2 regions of the Denitratimonas tolerans genome follow, and region 1 is predicted to be linked to the other one. Evidence: riboswitches for the same ligand, from Rfam matches in the RefSeq annotation. Region 1 holds a riboswitch; the other holds the start of a gene.
The links. Region 1 has a riboswitch for cobalamin ahead of WB794_RS10855 (ribonucleoside-diphosphate reductase subunit alpha). Riboswitches for the same ligand answer to the same signal wherever they lie in the genome.

Region 1 (8,885 bases):
GGCGGGGCGAACAGGCCAAGCTGCGGCGATGCGGGCGCGGCGCTGGCGGCGGGGGCCGCTGCGTCGAGGCTGGCGGCCATGCCCGATTCGAGGCGTTCGAGCAGACCCTTGGCCTGCGCGATGACCGGGCGCGGCAGGCCGGCGAGGGCGGCCACCTGCAGGCCGAAGCTGCGGTTGGCCGGGCCTTCGCGCACCGCGTGCATGAACACCAGGCGCTCGTTGCCCTGCGAATCGCGGTGTTCGACCGCATCGAGGTGCACGTTGGCGATGCCCGCGCCCGGCTCGTTCGCCAGCGCGGTGAGCTCGAAATAGTGCGTGGCGAACAGGGTGAAGGCGCGGTTGGCCTGCGCCAGGTGGCGCGCGCAGGCTTCGGCCAGGGCGAGGCCGTCGTAGGTGGAGGTGCCGCGGCCGATCTCGTCCATCAGCACCAGGGAATGTTCGGTGGCGTGGTGCAGGATGTAGCTGGTCTCGCTCATCTCGACCATGAAGGTCGACTGGCCGCGCGTCAGGTCGTCGCCGGCACCGATGCGGGTGAGGATGCGGTCGATCGGCCCGATGCGCGCCGCGGCGGCGGGCACGAAGCTGCCGATGTGGGCGAGCAGCACGATCAGCGCGTTCTGGCGCATGTAGGTGCTCTTGCCGCCCATGTTGGGGCCGGTGATGACCAGCATGCGGCGCTCGGGTGAAAGCGCGAGATCGTTGGGCTCGAAGGGCTCCTCGCGCACCGCTTCCACCACCGGATGGCGGCCGCGCTCGATGTGGATGCCGGGCGAATCGGTGAGCACGGGACAGGACCAGTCGAGCGCCAGCGCGCGTTCGGAAAACGCGCACAGCGCATCGAGTTCCGACAGCGCGGCGGCGCAGCGCTTGAGCGGCTCCAGTGACTGGTTGAGCGCGTCGAGGAGTTCCTCGTAGAGCGCCTTCTCGCGCGCCAGCGCCCGTTCGCGCGCACCCAGCACCTTGTCCTCGAAGGTTTTCAGCTCCTCGGTGATGTAGCGCTCGGCGCCGGTCAGGGTCTGGCGGCGGGCGTAGTGCAGCGGTGCCCTGTCCGACTGCCCCTTGCTGATCTCGATGAAGTAGCCGTGCACGCGGTTGTAGCCGACCTTGAGCGTGGCGATGCCGGTGGCAGCGCGTTCGCGGGCCTCCAGGTCGAGCAGGAACTGGTCGGCGTTGGTGGCCAGGCGGCGCAGTTCGTCGAGTTCCGCATCGAAGCCATCGGCGATGACGCCGCCGTCGCGCAGCAGGACCGGAGGCTGTGCCATCACGGCGCGCGCGAGCAGCTCGGCGCTGTCGCCGTGTTCGCCCAGCTCCGCGGCGAGCGCGGAAAGGCGCGGGGAATCCAGCGGCGAAAGTTCAGCGCGAATGTCCGGCAGCGCCGCCAGCCCGTCGCGCAGGGTGGAAAGATCGCGCGGGCGGGCCGAACGCAGGGCGACGCGCGCGAGGATGCGTTCGAGATCGCCGAGCGCGCGGAAGCGTTCGCGCAGCGGTTCCAGGACGCCGGTATCCAGCAGGGTCGCCACCGCATGGTGGCGCTCGCGCAGGACGCGCTGGTCGCGCAGCGGGCGGTGCAGCCAGCGCCGCAGCAGGCGTCCGCCCATCGGGGTGATGCTGGTGTCGATCACGCCCAGCAGGGTGTGGCGCAGGTTGCCGTCCACGCGCGAATCCAGCTCCAGATGGCGGCGCGTGGCGGCGTTCATCGCGATGCCGTCCTCGGCCGACTCGAAGGCGATGGACGAAAGATGCGGCAGGCGCTGCTTCTGGGTTTCCTCGACGTAGGCCAGCAGCGCCCCGGCCGCGGCGGTGGCGCGCGGGCGCGCGTCCAGCCCGAAGCCTGCGAGATCGTGCACCCGGAAAAAGCGCGTCAGCGCGCGCCGTGCGGCCTCGGCGTCGAACAGCCAGGGCGCGCGGCGTCGAACGCCCGCCTGCGCGCCGAGCCACTCGGGCAGGCTGTCCTGGTCGGGAAGCAGCAGTTCGGCCGGTTCCAGTCGCGCCAGTTCCGCGGCGAGCGCGTCGTCGCTTTCCACTTCGTTGACGAAAAACCGCCCGCTCGAAAGATCCGCCCAGGCCAGCCCATACCCCTCGCGCGCCGGTGCCAGGGCCATCAGCAGGGTGTCGCGGCGCTCGTCCAGCAGGGCTTCGTCGGTGACGGTGCCGGGCGTGACGATGCGCACCACGCGGCGTTCCACCAGCCCCTTGGCCTGTGCCGGATCGCCGATCTGCTCGCAGATCGCGACCGATTCGCCCAGCGCCACCAGGCGCGCGAGATAGCCCTCGTGCGAATGCGCCGGCACCCCGGCCATCGGGATCGGCGCGCCGCCCGAGCTGCCGCGCTGGGTGAGGGTGATGTCGAGCAGCTTTGCCGCGCGCCGCGCGTCGTCGTAGAAGAGCTCGTAGAAGTCGCCCATGCGGAAGAACAGCAGCACCTCCGGATGCTCGGCCTTGGCCGAGAAGTACTGCTTCATCAGCGGCGTGTGTTCGGGAGCGGCGTCCTTCGGGGCGCGGGGGGAACTCATCGGGCATCAGCGACGGGGCGGGCACCGCATGGTACAGGAGCCGCCGCGGCGGCCCGCGCGGCTGCGTCGGCGGGCGCAAATGGCGCAGCGGCTTGATGGATCAGAAGCGTGACGGAATGCAAGGGCGGGCGCACGAAATTTGACATTGACTTGGCCCCGGAGCGGGGGCTATGGTCTCCCGGTCGATCCACAAGATGTTGTGGTTCGATCCGATGACCAGACCCAACAACTTGTGGCGCAAACGGAGCGCTGTGGTGTGCGGGAGCGGTGCCGGAGGGGCGTGCGGCAAGGGCGCGGGGTGACTGCCGGTGCACGGGCAGGCAGCGCCGCACGGCAGCCGGCGCGCGTTTCCGAAGCCGATCCTCGCCGGGTCGGCACCTCGGTCAGAACAATGAACAAACGGGAGATACAACGGGCATGAGCACCGCGAGGCTGGAGGCCGTGGTTACGGACACCACACAGGACATTGCGATGCAGCCGGCGTCGGCCGACATCTGGGACAAGAAGTATCGCCTCAAGACCAAGCAGGGCGTGGCGCTGGATGCCGACATCGACGGCACCTACCGGCGCGTGGCCAAGGCGCTGGCCGATGCCGAGCCGACCGCGGAACTGCAGAAGTACTGGATGGAGCGCTTCACCTGGGCGCTGCGCCGCGGCGCGATCCCGGCCGGGCGCATCACCTCCAACGCCGGCGCGCAGGAACACAAGCCGGCCACCAGCACGATCAACTGCACCGTCTCGGGCACCATCGAGGACTCGATGGACGGGATCCTGGAGAAGGTCCACGAGGCCGGCCTCACCCTGAAGGCGGGCTGCGGCATCGGCTACGAGTTTTCGACCCTGCGCCCCAAGGGGGCCTTCGTCGCGGGTGCCGGCTCCTACACCTCCGGCCCGATGTCCTTCATGGACATCTACGACAAGATGTGTTTCACGGTGTCTTCGGCCGGCGGGCGGCGCGGCGCGCAGATGGGCACCTTCGATGTCTCCCATCCGGACGTGAAGGACTTCATCCGCGCCAAGCGCGAGGACGGGCGGCTGCGCCAGTTCAACCTCTCGCTGCTGATCACCGACGGTTTCATGCAGGCGGTCGAACGCGACGGCGACTGGCCGCTGGTGTTCCCGCTCAACGCCCAGGAAAAGGGCGACGTGGACCTGTCCGACAGCGCCCAGGTGCTGTGGCGCGAGTGGCCGGTGCAGAAGAACTACATCGTGCGCGACGACGGGCGCGTGGCCTGCCGGGTGTACGGCCACATCAAGGCGCGGCACCTGTGGGACATGATCATGGTATCCACCTACGACTACGCCGAGCCGGGCTTCATCCTGATCGACCGCGTCAACGAGATGAACAACAACTGGTGGTGCGAGAACATCCGCGCGACCAACCCCTGCGGCGAACAGCCCCTGCCGCCCTATGGTGCCTGCCTGCTGGGCTCGGTCAACCTCACCAAGTTCGTGCGCCATCCCTTCACCGAGCGCGCCTCCTTCGACTGGGACGAATACCGGGAAGTGGTGCGCGTGTTCACCCGCATGCTCGACAACGTGGTCGAGGTCAACGGGCTGCCGCTGGAGCGCCAGCGCGAGGAAATCCTCCACAAGCGCCGCCACGGCATGGGCTTCCTCGGCCTCGGCAGCACGCTCACCCTGCTGCGCATGAAGTACGGCAGCCCCGAGAGCTGCGAGTTCACCGAGCGCGTTTCGCGCGAGATGGCGCTGGCCGGCTGGGAAACCGGCCTGGCGTTGGCGCGGGAAAAGGGTCCGGCACCGATCATGGACGTGCTCTTCACCGTCGACGCCGCGATGCTGCGCAAGCGCCCGGAAATGGTGCGCGACGGCTGGAAGGTCGGCCAGGAAATTCCCGGCCGCGTGCTGCACGCCAAGTACAGCCGCTACATGCAGCAGGTCGCCGAGGTGGCACCCGAGCTGGTCGAGGCGCTGGCCGAAACCGGCTGCCGCTTCACCCACCACAGTTCGATCGCGCCCACCGGTACCATCTCGCTGTCGCTGGCCAACAACGCCTCCAACGGCATCGAGCCCAGCTTCGCCCACCACTACAGCCGCAACGTGATCCGCGAAGGCAAGAAGACCAAGGAAAAGGTCGACGTGTGGTCCTACGAGCTCCTGGCCTACCGCGAGCTGGTCAATCCGAAGGCGATGCCTTACGCCGAGGACGCTGCCGCCAGGCTCCCCGACTACTTCATCGCCGCCGACGACATCAGCCCGAAGGAGCACGTGGACGTGCAGGCTGCGGCGCAGAAGTGGGTCGACTCCTCCATCTCCAAGACCGCCAATGTCCCCACCGACTACCCCTACGAGGAGTTCAAGGACATCTACCGCTACGCCTGGCAGCAGGGGCTGAAGGGCTGCACCACCTTCCGCTTCAACCCCGCCGCCTTCCAGGGCGTGCTGGTGAAGGAGTCCGATCTGGAAAGCACCGTCTATCGCTTCGAGCTGGAAGACGGCTCGGTGGTGGAAGTGAAAGGCAACGAAGAGATCGAGTACGACGGCGAATTGCACACCGCCGCCAACCTGTTCGATGCCCTGAAGGAAGGCTATTACGGCAAGTTCTGAATGCCCTGCGCCGGAGCACGGCGGCGCGCGCAGACGCGCCCCGTGCGTCCCGGTTCCAGCCGCGCCGACGCGCCCGCCGCGGCATCCGAATCCATGCAGCACCGTTTGACCGGAGTTTCGTTACATGACCGTCAGGATCACCCAGAAGATCAAGGGATACGCCGTCCTTCGTCCCGAAGACACGGCCAGGGAGCTTCCCGCCGCCACCAGCGCGCCGGCCGCCGAGCCGGAAGACAACGTGATCCAGATGCACGAGCGCATCAAGCGCCCGGAAGTCCTGATCGGCAGCACCTACAAGATCAAGCCGCCGCTGGTCGAACACGCCATGTACGTCACCATCAACGACATCGTGCTCAATCCCGGCACCGAGCACGAGCAGCGCCGTCCGTTCGAGATCTTCATCAACTCCAAGTCGATGGAGCACTTCCAGTGGATCGTGGCGCTTACCCGCATCATGTCCGCGGTGTTCCGCAAGGGTGGCGACGTCACCTTCCTGGTGGAGGAGATGAAGGCCGTGTTCGATCCGCGCGGCGGCTACTTCAAGGGCGGCGGCGTCTACATGCCCTCGCTGGTGGCCGACCTGGGCGGCATCATCGAGGACCACCTCAAGGCCATCGGCCTCATGCACGACCCGGATCTGAGCGACGAACAGCGCGCCCTGATCGCGGAAAAGCGCCGTGCCGTCGAGGACCGCTCAAAAAAAAAGCCTGACGCCGGCACCCTGACCGCGCCGGTGCCCGCCTCGGACGCCGCCCCCGGCGATTCGGAAGACATCGAGGTCACCGGCGAAGGCGCGAGCTTCCCGCCTTCCGCCACGATTTGCCACAAGTGCAGCGCCAAGGCGCTGGTCATCCTCGACGGCTGCGCCACCTGCCTGAACTGCGGATACAGCAAGTGCGGGTGAGCCGGGCGTGGCCCGCGCGCCCGTGATCCGCGCCCGATCCGGTACCGCCTGACTCCCGCCGCGGACGCGCGGCGCGCACCCGTATGCGCGCGCCGCCGAGGGCAGCTGGCGCACTTTCCGATGATGTCGCTCCGTGCGCGCCGCATGGGTCCATCTTGTGTTGACGCGGCCAGTTCACCCCAATATCTTGTGTCGGTCGGTGTCCTGGCCCGCGGTGCAGCGCGGGCAGGCTGAATAGGGAATCCGGTGCAAACCCGGAACTGCCCCGCAGCGGTAAGTGGAAGCGAAAGGCGTCAACGGCACTGGGTCGCAGCACCTGGGAAGCCAAGCCGAGTAGGAGGGCGAGAGCCCGCGTCCGCGAGTCCGAAGACCTGCCGACACGCCGGGAAAGGCCCGGTCTCAGGCGGTGAGACGCCGATGACCGATGCTGATACCACGCCCGGCGCAGGTGACCGCTTCCGCGGGGAGGCGTGTCGCAGGCGCGTGACGAAGGTCCGCGCGCCGGCGCACGCATTCGCCGAAGCACGATCCACACGCCCTGCGCGAGGGAGCAGGTTCTGGACCGTGTGCGGCCGTCTGGCCGCAGGAGAGATGCACATGCCAGCGATGGATCTGACCGAACTGCTTTCCCTGAACGAAGGCGAGCCGCCCGCTGCGCCGCCGGCCGAGCCGCCCGCGCCCGCGCAGCGCCCCGCGTTCTCGCGCACCATCCGCAAGCGCGATGGCAGCACCGAGCCCTACATCCCGCGCAAGCTCAACGGCTGGGGCGAGTGGGCGGCCTCGGCGTTCGGCGACAAGGTGGACTGGAGCCGCATCGTCATCAACGTGATGAGCGCGATGCCCGAAACGGTGTCCAGCGCCGAGCTGCAGGAAAAGCTGATCCAGAACTGCCTGGACATGGGCACCTGGTCGTACTACCGCATGGCCGGAAGGCTGTATGCGCCGCACCTGCACAAGAGCATCCACGGCGCGGGCATTCCCACCGTCGCGCAGCTGCACGCGCGCATGGTGGCCGACGGCGTGATGGTGCGGCTCGACTACGACGCGGACGACTACGCGGCGCTGGAGGGCATCATCGACCACGCGCGCGACTACGACACCCCGCACTTCGCGCTGCACTACATCCGCCGCAAGTACAGCCTGCAGAACCGCGCCACCGGGCAGGAGTACGAGACCCAGCAGTTCGTTTACCTGCGCATGGCGATGGCGCTCGCCGAGCAGGCGCCGAGGGACGCGCGCATCGACCTGGTGCGGCGCTTCTATCGCGCCTTCGCGGAGAAGAAGATCTCCGCGCCGACGCCCAACTACGTCAACCTCGGCACCCGCCTGCGCGGCTTCGCCTCGTGCTGCCTGTACGTTGCCGGCGACAGCGAGGCTTCGCTTGCGATCGGCGACCACATCGCCTACCGCATGACGGCCTCCTCGGCCGGCATCGGCAGCCACCTCGTCACCCGCAGCAAGGGCGATCCGGTGCGCGGCGGGCTGATCGAGCACATGGGCAAGCTGCCCTACTACGCGGCGCTGGGCAAGGCGGTGCACGCCAACATGCAGGCCGGGCGCGGCGGCGCCTGCACCACCTACTACTCGGGGTTCGACCCGGAGGCCGAGGTCATCGCGCACCTGCGCAATCCGCGCAGCACCGAGGACCGCAAGAACCGCGACCTGCACTACGCCCTGGTGACCAACCGCCTGTTCGCGGAAAAAGCCGCGAAGAACGAGCGCGCGTTTTCCTTCAACGTCTACACCGCGCCGCGCCTGACCGCGCTGTTCTTCAGCGACGACGCGGAAGGCTTCCGCCGCGAGTACGAGCGCCTGGAAGCCGATCCGGCGTTCCGCAAGGAGTGGTTCCAGCCGCGCGAGCTGCTGCTCACCTCGCTCAACGAGGCGCTGGAAACCGGCGTGGCCTACCTTGCGAACATCGACGAGATGAACCGCCACACGCCGTTCAAGGAGCCGATCCACTCCTCCAACCTGTGCCTGGAAATCTGCGAGCCGAACCGGCCCTACCGGGACATGCGCGACCTGTATTCGGATCGCGAGGTGGGCTGGATCGAGGTGGAGCTGCTGGGCGGCGAGCGCCGCCGGCTCGACTTCAGCGCCGCGCTGACCCGCAACGGCCGGAGCATCTTCGCCGGCGAGCTCAAAGAAGGCGAACAGGTCACCAGCGAGGCGGGCGAGACCTTCGTCGTCAGCCGCATCCTGGAAACCTACGCCGAGCCGGAGGTGGCGCTGTGCTCGCTGGGCGCGATCGCCTGCGACAACCTCCCCGAGGACGACGATGCCGCCTACGAGGAGGCGATGTACCTCACCCTCAGGATGATCGACTACTGCATCGAACACAGCCACTACGCGCTGCCGCACATCGGCGTCACCGCGAAGGCGCGCATGAACGCCGGCATCGGCCTGATGGGCGTGGCCACGACGATGGCGCGCAAGAAGCTGCGCTTCGACACCCCGGAGGGCCGCGAGGAGCTGCACCGCATCGCCGAGCGGCACATGTACTTCGCGATCCGCGCCTCGCTGCGCGTGGCGCGCGAGCGCGGGCTGCCGCGCTGGATCCACAAGACCCGCTGGGTGGACGGCTGGCTGCCGATCGACACCTACAACCGCAGCGTCGACGCGCTCGGCGACTTCCGCTACCGCTACGACTGGGAGGCGCTGCGGCGCGAGATCATCGCGACCGGCGGCATCGGCCACTCCTGCCTGGTCGCCTTCATGCCGGGGGAGTCCTCCTCCAAGGCGCTGGGCCAGCCCAACTCCATCTATCCGGTGCGCGACGCGACGCTGGGCAAGACCGACGGCAACGTCACCATCCGCTGGGCCGCACCGGACAGCGACGATGACGCCTGCATGTACCAGTCGGCCTGGGACATCGCGGAAGTGGACATGCTCAAGGCCTA
Region 2 (8,885 bases), on a different contig from region 1:
GCTCGCGTGCCGGCCCTGGCGCAGCGGAGCGAGCAGCATGTCGATGAAGTAGAGGCCCGGCTCGATCGTCACCACCATGCCCGGCGCGAGGCTGCGGGTGAGGCGCAGGAAGGGATGGCCGGCGGGCTTGTCGATCGTGCCGCCGGCATCGGAGGCGGCGAAGCCGGCCACGTCGTGCACCTGCAGGCCGATCAAGTGGCCGATGCCGTGCGGAAAGAAGGCCGCGCTGACGCCGGTTTCGAGCTGGGATTCGGGGCTCATCTTCACCACGCCCAGATCGTGCAGCACGCCGCCGAGGAGGCGGTGCGCATCGAGGTGGATGTCGCGGTAGTCGCGCCCGGCGCGCACCTGGTCCACCAGCGCAAGCTGGGCGCGTTCGACCCCGGCGATCAGCGCGCCGTAGCGCGCGTCGCCGTCGCCGTAGCTGCGGGTGATGTCGCTGGCGTAGCCCAGGTGGGTGGCACCGGCGTCGATCAGGAAGGCGCGCGAGCGCGACGGTGGCGCGATGTCCTGATACTGGTAATGCAGCACCGCGGCGTGCCGGTTGAGCGCGACGATGTTGCCGTAGGGCAGGCTCAGGTCGTTCTGCCCCGAGGCACCCAGGTAGGCACGGTGGATCTCGAACTCGGACAGCCCGGCGCGGAACGCCGCCTCCGCCGCAGCGTGCCCGCGCACGGCGGGAACCGAGGCCAGGCGCATGCAGGCCAGTTCATAGGGTGTCTTGAAGGCGCGCTGGTAGTGCAGGTAGTCGAGCACCGCGGCGGGATTGTTCGGAACCAGGCCTTCCAGTGCCGCGTCGGCCTCCCCGATGATCGCAAGGCGGCCATTCCCGGGAAGGTGCGCGGCGGCTTCTTCGGGGCGGCGGATCACGCGCAGGTCGAAGTGCTCGACCCAGAACCCTTCCGGCGCGGCCGGCGGCAGGTGCCAGTAGTCGGCCGGCTGGTGGTAGACCAGCACCGGCTTCCTGCCCGGAGTGATCGCGATCCAGCCGTCGCTGTGGCCGGGCAGCGGCGCGGTGTGGACGAAGTGCGGGTTGGCCGCGAACGGATAGGGCCGGTCGTCCAGGAACTGGTACTTGGCCACGCCCGAGGCGATCAGCAGGTGGTCGAAGCCGCCGCGAGCGAGCGCCGTTTCGGCACGTGCCAGCACGGTGGCGAGGTGAGAGGCGTAGAGGGGCGCAAGTTCCACGGCGAGTCCTCGAAAAGCGGCGGCGTGCGCCGAACCTCCGAAGGATGGCAGGGTGGCTGCGGCATGTCTTGTGCCGAAGGGCCGGGATCGCGCGGCGATCGGCCGATCGCGGCCAGGGCACGTCGGCCACGCAGGGCCGACCTGCGGCGGTGCGCACCGCGCGACGGTTCGAGGCGGTCCACAGGTCGTGGCTACGCCCCCGACGGGGTGTGCTAGACGTACTGGCTGCCCGGCAGGTCGATCCAGATGCGCAGTACCGCGAGGTCCTCGGGGCTGATGTCGATGAAGCGGAAGCCGGTCCAGAACTGGCCGGGCTGGTTCGCCGGTTCGGACCAGAGCTGGTGGGTGCCGACGCTCACTTCGCGACGGTTGCCGCCGGCGTCGGCGAGGGTGAAGGACATCTGGAACAGCGCGTCCTCCATCGTGTCCGCATTGGCCAGAAGCATCATTCCGCTTTCGGAAATGTTGCCGATCAGGCCGACCACGGATTCGGTCAGGGTATCGGTGACGTCGATGCGCTCGGCCACCTGTTTGCGCTTGGCGCGGCGGTATTCCTGCTGACTCATGGTCTTCCTCAACTTGCGGCAGGCGTGGGTTCGGCCCCGCCGCCGGAGAACGAGCGCAGCGCCGTGACGATGGCCTTCCACGCGCGGTCGACGATCGAACCGGACTCCGGTTCCACCACGCTGACGTTGCCGCGGCAGATCTCGCGTGCCAGCCACGACAGGCTGTAGTCGCCGGCGCGCTGGCCGCGGTGGTTCACGAACAGGCAGTGGTCGGTGATGGTGCTGTACCAGGACAGGCGTCGGCGCGCCTTGACGCCCTGCTGGCTGATGGTGAAATCGAACCAGGTGCCGAACGCGATGCGCTTCAGGCGCTCGTGCCAGGCCTTCTCTTCGGGCGAGAGCGGCGCGGTCTTTTCTGCCCTGGTGTCCTGGCGCTCGGCCGTTGCGGCGCCGCTCTTCACGTCCTCGCCGAGCCGGGCGCGGGTGCGCAGCCTGAGGGTCAGCTCGGTGCGCGAGGCCGGCTCGGCCGTGGTCTCGGTGTCGCGGCTGTCGCCCGCGCCGCTGACCACCGAGCTCAGCCGCAACGAGAACGCCCTGGCCTCGTCGCCGGAGTGCCCGACCTGGGCCAGCGCGGCCTCCACCTCGCCCCGGATCTGCGCCAGCTCCGGTGGCGTGAGCGCGACGCGCTTCTCGTTCGGCAGCGCCGCCGCGACCAGGGTTTCAGCCAGGCCCAGGTACTGCCGGAACGCGGGCGCGTTGTCGCCGCCGCGCAGCAGCGCGAGCGCCAGCACGTCGGTCCAGACCTGTTCGAGCAGCGTCTTGAGGAACTTGGGGACGACCTTGCCCGCCACCAGCCCGCTGATGGCCTCCTCGGCCTTGAGCCGTGCGATCTCCAGCTTCTCGCGCCCGCGCGCCGCCTCGACGTGGCGACGCTCCGCCACTTCCGCGCGGTGCTGCTGGGTGCTCAGATGGCTGCCGAGGTCATCGACCATCTCGCGAAGCCGCGCGGTGTCGGCCTCCGGGCTTTCGCAGACCTGGCGGACCACCGTGCCCATTTTCCGGATCAGGTCGCGGTCGACCTCGTCTTCGCTGCTCCAGTACGCGCTGGTCTCGGTGATGGTGGTCAGAAGCTGGCGCGCGGGATGGGTGCGATCGGAAAAGAATCCCGGGTCCTGCAGCGCCACGCGCAGCAGCGGAAGCTGGAGCTGCCCCAGGAGCTGTCCGCCCGGCGTCTGCGGCTGCACCTCCTGCGCAATCTGCTCGAACAGCATGCCGACCAGATCGACGGTGTCGCCCTGCGCCCCGGACAGCTGCGGGATGCGACCATCGACGGCGTGTGCGGCCAGGTGCGCGGTGAGCTCGCGGCGCAGATCGCCGAGCGGCACGGACACGCCCTTGGCCCACTGCGCGTTGAGACGGGCCTGCAGCGCGCCGAGGCTGTCCTGGATCTGGGCCGGATTGGCGACCGGGCCGCTGATCGTGTTGGTCTGGAGCCGATCGAGCAGGCTGCGCCGGCCGGCAAGCAGCCGCCGCAGGGTGTCGAACAGCACGACGTCCTCCGCGCCGCTTTCCGGCGCGGCCGGCTCCCGGGACGCGGCTGGCGCGGTGCCGGGTCGCGGCGCGCTGCCGCGCTGCGGCGCAAACAGGCCGCTGCCCGTGGCCGCATCCGCACCGGCACCCGGCGCGTGCGCGGACGGCGCGCTGCCGACCTGCGCGAACATCCCGGGGCCGGCGGATGCCTGCGCCGCGGCTCTGCCGCCAGCGGGCCCTGCCGCGGCCGGATCCATCCCGGGCCTGGGCCCGGGCGACGCCGTCGGCGCATCGCGGCCGCGCTGCGGGTTCCTGTTGCGCGGTGCCACGTAGGTCAGGTGCGGCAGGATCTTCTGCTGGATGAGGTAGTTGTTCAGGGTTTCGAGAAACTCGCCGAAAAACTGCATCACGCTGCGATCGAACTGGCCGAACACGACGCCGCGCTGGCTGGCGTCCAGATCGAACACGGCGATGGACTCACCCAGCATCCGGCACAGCTGGCGCGGACCGATGGGCAGGCGCTCGGCGTCGAACGCGGGACGACCGGCCACCACGCCCAGGCGCTGGCCCAGAAGAAACAGCGGCAGGCTGTTGCGGATTTCCGCCCGCGTGGCGATTTCACGCAGCGCCACGGTTTCATCCATCGCCCCCGTATCGACCAGGGCCAGCGCCGAGAACGGCGGCGGCGCGGCCTCCGGCACGTCGGCCTTCACCGGTTCGGGCAGGCTTGCCAAGGCCTCCTCGATCCGTTCGAGCATGGCCGGAGCAAGGTGGGTGCGATTGGCGCTGATGCGTTTGCGTGATTCCAGCAGGGCGCGCTGCACCTCGTTGCTGCGGGCGTGCTCGGCACTGCGGAACAACTGCTGCTCGAGCTCGTTGAGCATCGATTCCAGCGCGCGGGAAAACTCGTCCCGGAAAAATCCGAAAATGCCTTCAAGCACGGCCCGGCGCCGCGGCGGAAAGCCGCGCGCGGCGATCCTGTTTCCTTCGGCAGACGCGCTTCGGCGTGCCTCTGTGCCCGATGTGTGCATGCCGGTCCGCCCCCCTGTGCGTTGAGCGAATCATTCTATGATGCGCGTCACAGATCAAGCCCCGCGCAAACGGCGGGAGAAAATCTCCGCGTGCCGCAGCGGGGTGAATCGAGAAACCTGCGCGAATCCGACCGTGGGCGGGTCGGCGGGGCGGCGGCCTTCCCTGGCCGCGTCATTCGCTCAACCCGGCGGGTTGATTGTCAGCGCGCCTGCCAGCGCAGGCTCAACAGCGCGGTGGGGCCGGGCGTGCGGTAGCCGTCCACCAGGACATAGTCGCGATCGAGCAGGTTGTCGATGCGCGCATCCAGCCACAGGCCGGCCGACAGCGGCAGGCTGGCGCGCGCCGACAGCACGCCGTAACCGGCCAGGCGGGTGCCGAAGTCGGGCCGCTCGGAGGCCGCGTGGGCTTCCACGCCCAGGCGTTGGCCGCCGTCGAACACCCGCTCCACGAGCGCGCTGGCCTTGCGCGCCGGGCGCCGCAGCAGCGCCTCGCCGGTATCGCGGTTCTGCGGATCCTGCCAGGTGGCGCTGGCCTCGACGTTCCAGCCCACGGGCTGCCAGCGCCACTCGAGTTCGGCACCGTCGGTGCGCGCGCGCGCCACGTTGATCGCCTGGGCCTGCGCGCCGCTGAAGTCGATCAGCTGGTCGAGGGCGTTGCGGAAGGCGCGCAGAGACACTTCGCTCGCCGCGCCCGAGGTCAGGCGCAGCGCCAGCTCGGTGCTTTCCGAACGCTCCGGAGCCAGCGCGGGATTGCCGGCGTACCAGCCGCCCCAGCCGGGCGAGTACAGCTCGTTCATGGTCGGTGCGCGGAAGCCCTGGCCCCAGCTTGCCGACAGCCGCAGCGCGCCGGTCAGCTCCCAGCCCCAGGCCCCGGCGAAGCTCGACTCGCTGCCGTAGACGCTGTTGTCGTCGTAGCGACCTGAAAACTCGAACGCATGCGCATCGATGCGGCCCTGCCAGGCGGCGAAGGCGGCGCGGGTGTGGCGCGATTGCCCGTACACGTCGCTGCCGGCGGCGGTGTCCATCTGCCGGCCGCGCTCGCTCAGCCAGGACAGCCCGAGGGTCAGGGCACCCTGCGTGCCGGTCGTGAGGCTGTGCTGCCAGTCGGCCTGGCGCCGGCGCGAGAGGTAGCGCGTGACGGCGTCCGGGGTGTCGAGCCGGTCGCGGCTGCCGCTGAGGCTGAAGCGATGGCTCCAGTCCGCGCCAAGCCCGCCGCCCAGCGCCAGCCCGAACACGTCCTGGCGGGTGTTGGATCGGCCCTGGTCGAACTCGATGTCGTTGTCGCCGTGCAGCAGGCTGGCTTCGACCTGCTGGCTGCCCAGCGCCAGGTCGCCGTGCGCCGCAAGCGTGCGGTAGAGCGCACCGTCGCGGTCCGGGTCATGGCTCCAGTTCGAGGGCGTGGTGGCGTCGGTGCCGCGGGTGTCGAGCCAGCCGGCGCTGAGGCCGAAGCCGCCGCGCGCCGAGCGCGCGCCCGCACCCGCCTCGATGCCCCAGGTGTCGTGGTTGCCGGCCCGCAGTGCGGCGCGGCTTGCCGCATCGCGGCGGGTGAAAATCTGGATCACGCCGCTGAGCGCATCGGCACCCCACAGCGCCGCGCGCGGCCCGCGCACGATCTCGATGCGCTCGATCGCCGACAGCGGCAGCTGCTCCCAGGGATAGATCCCGGTGCCCAGCGCCGACACGCGCACCCCGTCGATCAGGACCAGGGCGTGGTTGGAGTTGCCGCCGCGGATGAACAGGCTGGTCTGTTGACCGAGCCCGCCGCCGCGCACCACGTCCAGGCCCGGCACGCGGCGCAGGAGGTCGAGCACGTCGACGCTGGCGCTGGCGTCGATCGCGTCGCGGTCGATCACGCTGACCGCGGCGAGCGAGGCGGACTGCGGCTGCGCCAGGCGCGTGGCGGTGACCAGCACCGGGTCGGTCCTCGGCAGGGACTGGGCCTGGGCAGGCAGGAGGAGCGCGGGCGCGAGCGCCGCGGCAAGAAGGGCGGGACGAAAAAAGGACATCGAATCATGCTCCGGGGAAGGAAAGCGGGCGCGTGCCGTGGTTGGCAGACGCCGCGCCGAAACCCGGAAACGGGAGCTCGATGCGCACGTCCGCATCGCCCACCGCGACGCAACGGAGCCGACGCGCAGCGCCGGCGCTGCAGGCCGGTCTCCGGGCTGGCAGGCCGGGATCGCTCCCGCTTCGCCCGCCTTCCCGGCCCTGCGGCCAGTGACTGTCCCCCGAAAGGACGTGGGCAAATGACGCCTGCTTACCGTTGCGGGGGCAGCGCCGGATTCGCACCGGCTTCCCGAGCACCTGAAGCGGCGCGGATTCTATCGCAAAGCCGCGATCAAAGCCCCTGGGCCGCCTGCGCCACGGCGCGGAACAGGGCGCGGCCCTTGTTCATGGTTTCGTCCCACTCTCTTTCCGGATCGGAGTCGTAGACGATGCCGGCACCGGCCTGGATATGCAGGCGTCCGTCCTGGATGACGGCGGTGCGGATCGCGATGGCGGTGTCGGCGTCGCCGTGCCAGCCGAGGTAGCCGACCGCGCCCGAATAGATGTTGCGCTTGACCGGCTCCAGCGCGCGGATGATTTCCAGCGCGCGGATCTTGGGCGCGCCGGACACCGTGCCCGCCGGGAAGGTGGCGCGCAGCACGTCCATGTAGGAAAGCCCCTCGCGCAGCGTTCCGGTGACTTCGCTGACGATGTGCATGACGTGGCTGTAGCGCTCGATCAGGAAGCGTTCGCCGACCTCGACCGTGCCGGGTGCGGAAACCCGTCCGACGTCGCTGCGTCCCAGATCGATCAGCATCAGGTGCTCGGCGCGCTCCTTGGGATCGGCCAGGAGCTCGCGTTCCAGCGCCAGGTCTTCCTCGGGCGTGCGCCCGCGCGGGCGGGTGCCGGCGATCGGCCGCACCGTGACTTCGCCGTGCTGCAGACGTACCAGAATCTCGGGCGAAGAGCCCACCACCTGGGTGGTGCCGGTGTCGAGGAAGTACATGTAGGGCGAAGGATTCATCGCCCGCAGCGCGCGGTAGACATCCACCGGGCGCGCATGGAACGGGATGCTCAGGCGCTGGCTCAGCACCACCTGGAAGGCGTCGCCGGCACGGATGTAGTCCTGGCAGCGCTGCACCGCGTCGAGGAAACCCTCGCGGGTGAAGCCGCTGACGAAATCGGCCTCGTCCAGCACCTTGCCGTGCAGGGTCTCCGGATAGGGCGCGCCGCCGTGGCGCAGGCGGTGTTCGAGCGACTCCAGGCGCCGGTTGGCGCGCGCCCAGGCCTGCGGCTCGGCCGGGTCGGCGTGCACGATGAGGTAGAGGCGTCCCTTGAGGCTGTCGAATACCGCCAGCTCCTCGGACAGCATCAGGAAGATATCGGGCGTACCCAGTTCGTCGGGCGCGTGACCCCGGCCCAGGCGCGGCTCCACGTACTCCACGCACTCGAAGCCGAACCAGCCGACCAGGCCGCCGGTGAAGCCGGGCAGGCCGTCGATCCTGGGCACCGAATGGGCCAGGCGCAGCGCTTCGACCTCGGCCAGCGGATCGGCGACTTCGCGCCGTGCCACCACTTCGCCGTGTTCGATCGTTTCCAGCATCTGGCCGCGCACCGCATACACTCGCCGCGCCGGCAGGCCGATGATCGAATAGCGCCCGAAACGCTCGCCGCCCTCGACCGACTCGAACAGGTAGGTGTGCGGGCCGTCGGCCAGCTTGAGGTAGACCGACAGCGGCGTGTCCAGATCCGACAGCACTTCCCGCACCACCGGGATGCGGGTATGGCCGGCGGCGGCGAAGGACTGGAAGGTGGCGGCGTCGATCACGGGCGGTGGCCGGAAAAAGGGGGCGACAGTATGCCAGCGCGTTCGACCGATGGCCGCTGGAGCACGCGCCCTCCGGCACATTTCCGCAGCGGCGGCAATCTGTTGCTGGCGCGACAGGCGCACCCTACACTGAACCTCGATTTGCGCGTGGTCGATACGGCATGTTCGAGGGGAAACCTGACATGGTCGCGCGGCTCTTCCGCCGAGCCGTGGTGCTGCTGGCGCTGGGAGTGGCGCTTGCGCCCGCGGTTGGACTGGCCGTGGTGCGTGACTACTACTTCCGCACGCTCGACAGTCGCCAGGGGTTGCTGCAGAGCACGGTCACGGCATTTCTCCAGGATCGTGAAGGCTTCGTGTGGGTGGCCACCCAGGGCGCGCTGCATCGCTTCGACGGTTACACCTTCGTCACCCTCGACATCCTGACGGGCATCGACAGCGCGTTGCCGAGCTTTGCCCAGGCGCTGGCGGAGGACGCGCGCGGTGCGCTCTACGTGGGCACCTTGCGCGACGGGCTTTTCGTGATCGATCCCGCGCGTCGCAGCGTCACGCCGGTGCCGCTCGCACCCAGCCAGGGTGCGATGGCGGCGGCCCAGATCGACGCGCTCCTGTATCAGGCCGGCGTCGGGCTCTGGGTCGCGCGTCCGGGCGGGATCGGACTGGTCGATGAACAGTCCGGCCAGTATCGCCAGGTGCTCGCCTTCGAGCAGATCCTGACCGGCGGTGGCAGCACCGGCATTACCCGCACCGTCAATGCCCTCGCGCTCGATGGCCAAGGCGATGTCTGGGTCGCCGCCGGCCACGGGATCTATCGGATCGAGG

Region 2: linked by a shared signal. The riboswitch ahead of WB794_RS12740 (TonB-dependent receptor domain-containing protein) and the one ahead of WB794_RS10855 (ribonucleoside-diphosphate reductase subunit alpha) in region 1 are both predicted to bind cobalamin.

Annotation. Positions count from the first base shown of each region.
Region 1 covers NZ_JBBDHC010000016.1:16,726-25,610, forward strand. The annotation lists gene mutS (DNA mismatch repair protein MutS) at 1-2,513, opposite strand, end outside; gene WB794_RS10845 (adenosylcobalamin-dependent ribonucleoside-diphosphate reductase) at 2,931-5,081, shown strand; gene WB794_RS10850 (TSCPD domain-containing protein) at 5,206-5,985, shown strand; cobalamin riboswitch at 6,166-6,378, shown strand; gene WB794_RS10855 (ribonucleoside-diphosphate reductase subunit alpha) at 6,583-8,885, shown strand, end outside.
Region 2 covers NZ_JBBDHC010000022.1:20,286-29,170, forward strand. The annotation lists gene pepQ (Xaa-Pro dipeptidase) at 1-1,188, opposite strand, end outside; gene WB794_RS12730 (PilZ domain-containing protein) at 1,401-1,754, opposite strand; gene WB794_RS12735 (DUF1631 family protein) at 1,763-4,255, opposite strand; gene WB794_RS12740 (TonB-dependent receptor domain-containing protein) at 4,456-6,261, opposite strand; cobalamin riboswitch at 6,387-6,575, opposite strand; gene trpE (anthranilate synthase component I) at 6,591-8,066, opposite strand; gene WB794_RS12750 (EAL domain-containing protein) at 8,249-8,885, shown strand, end outside.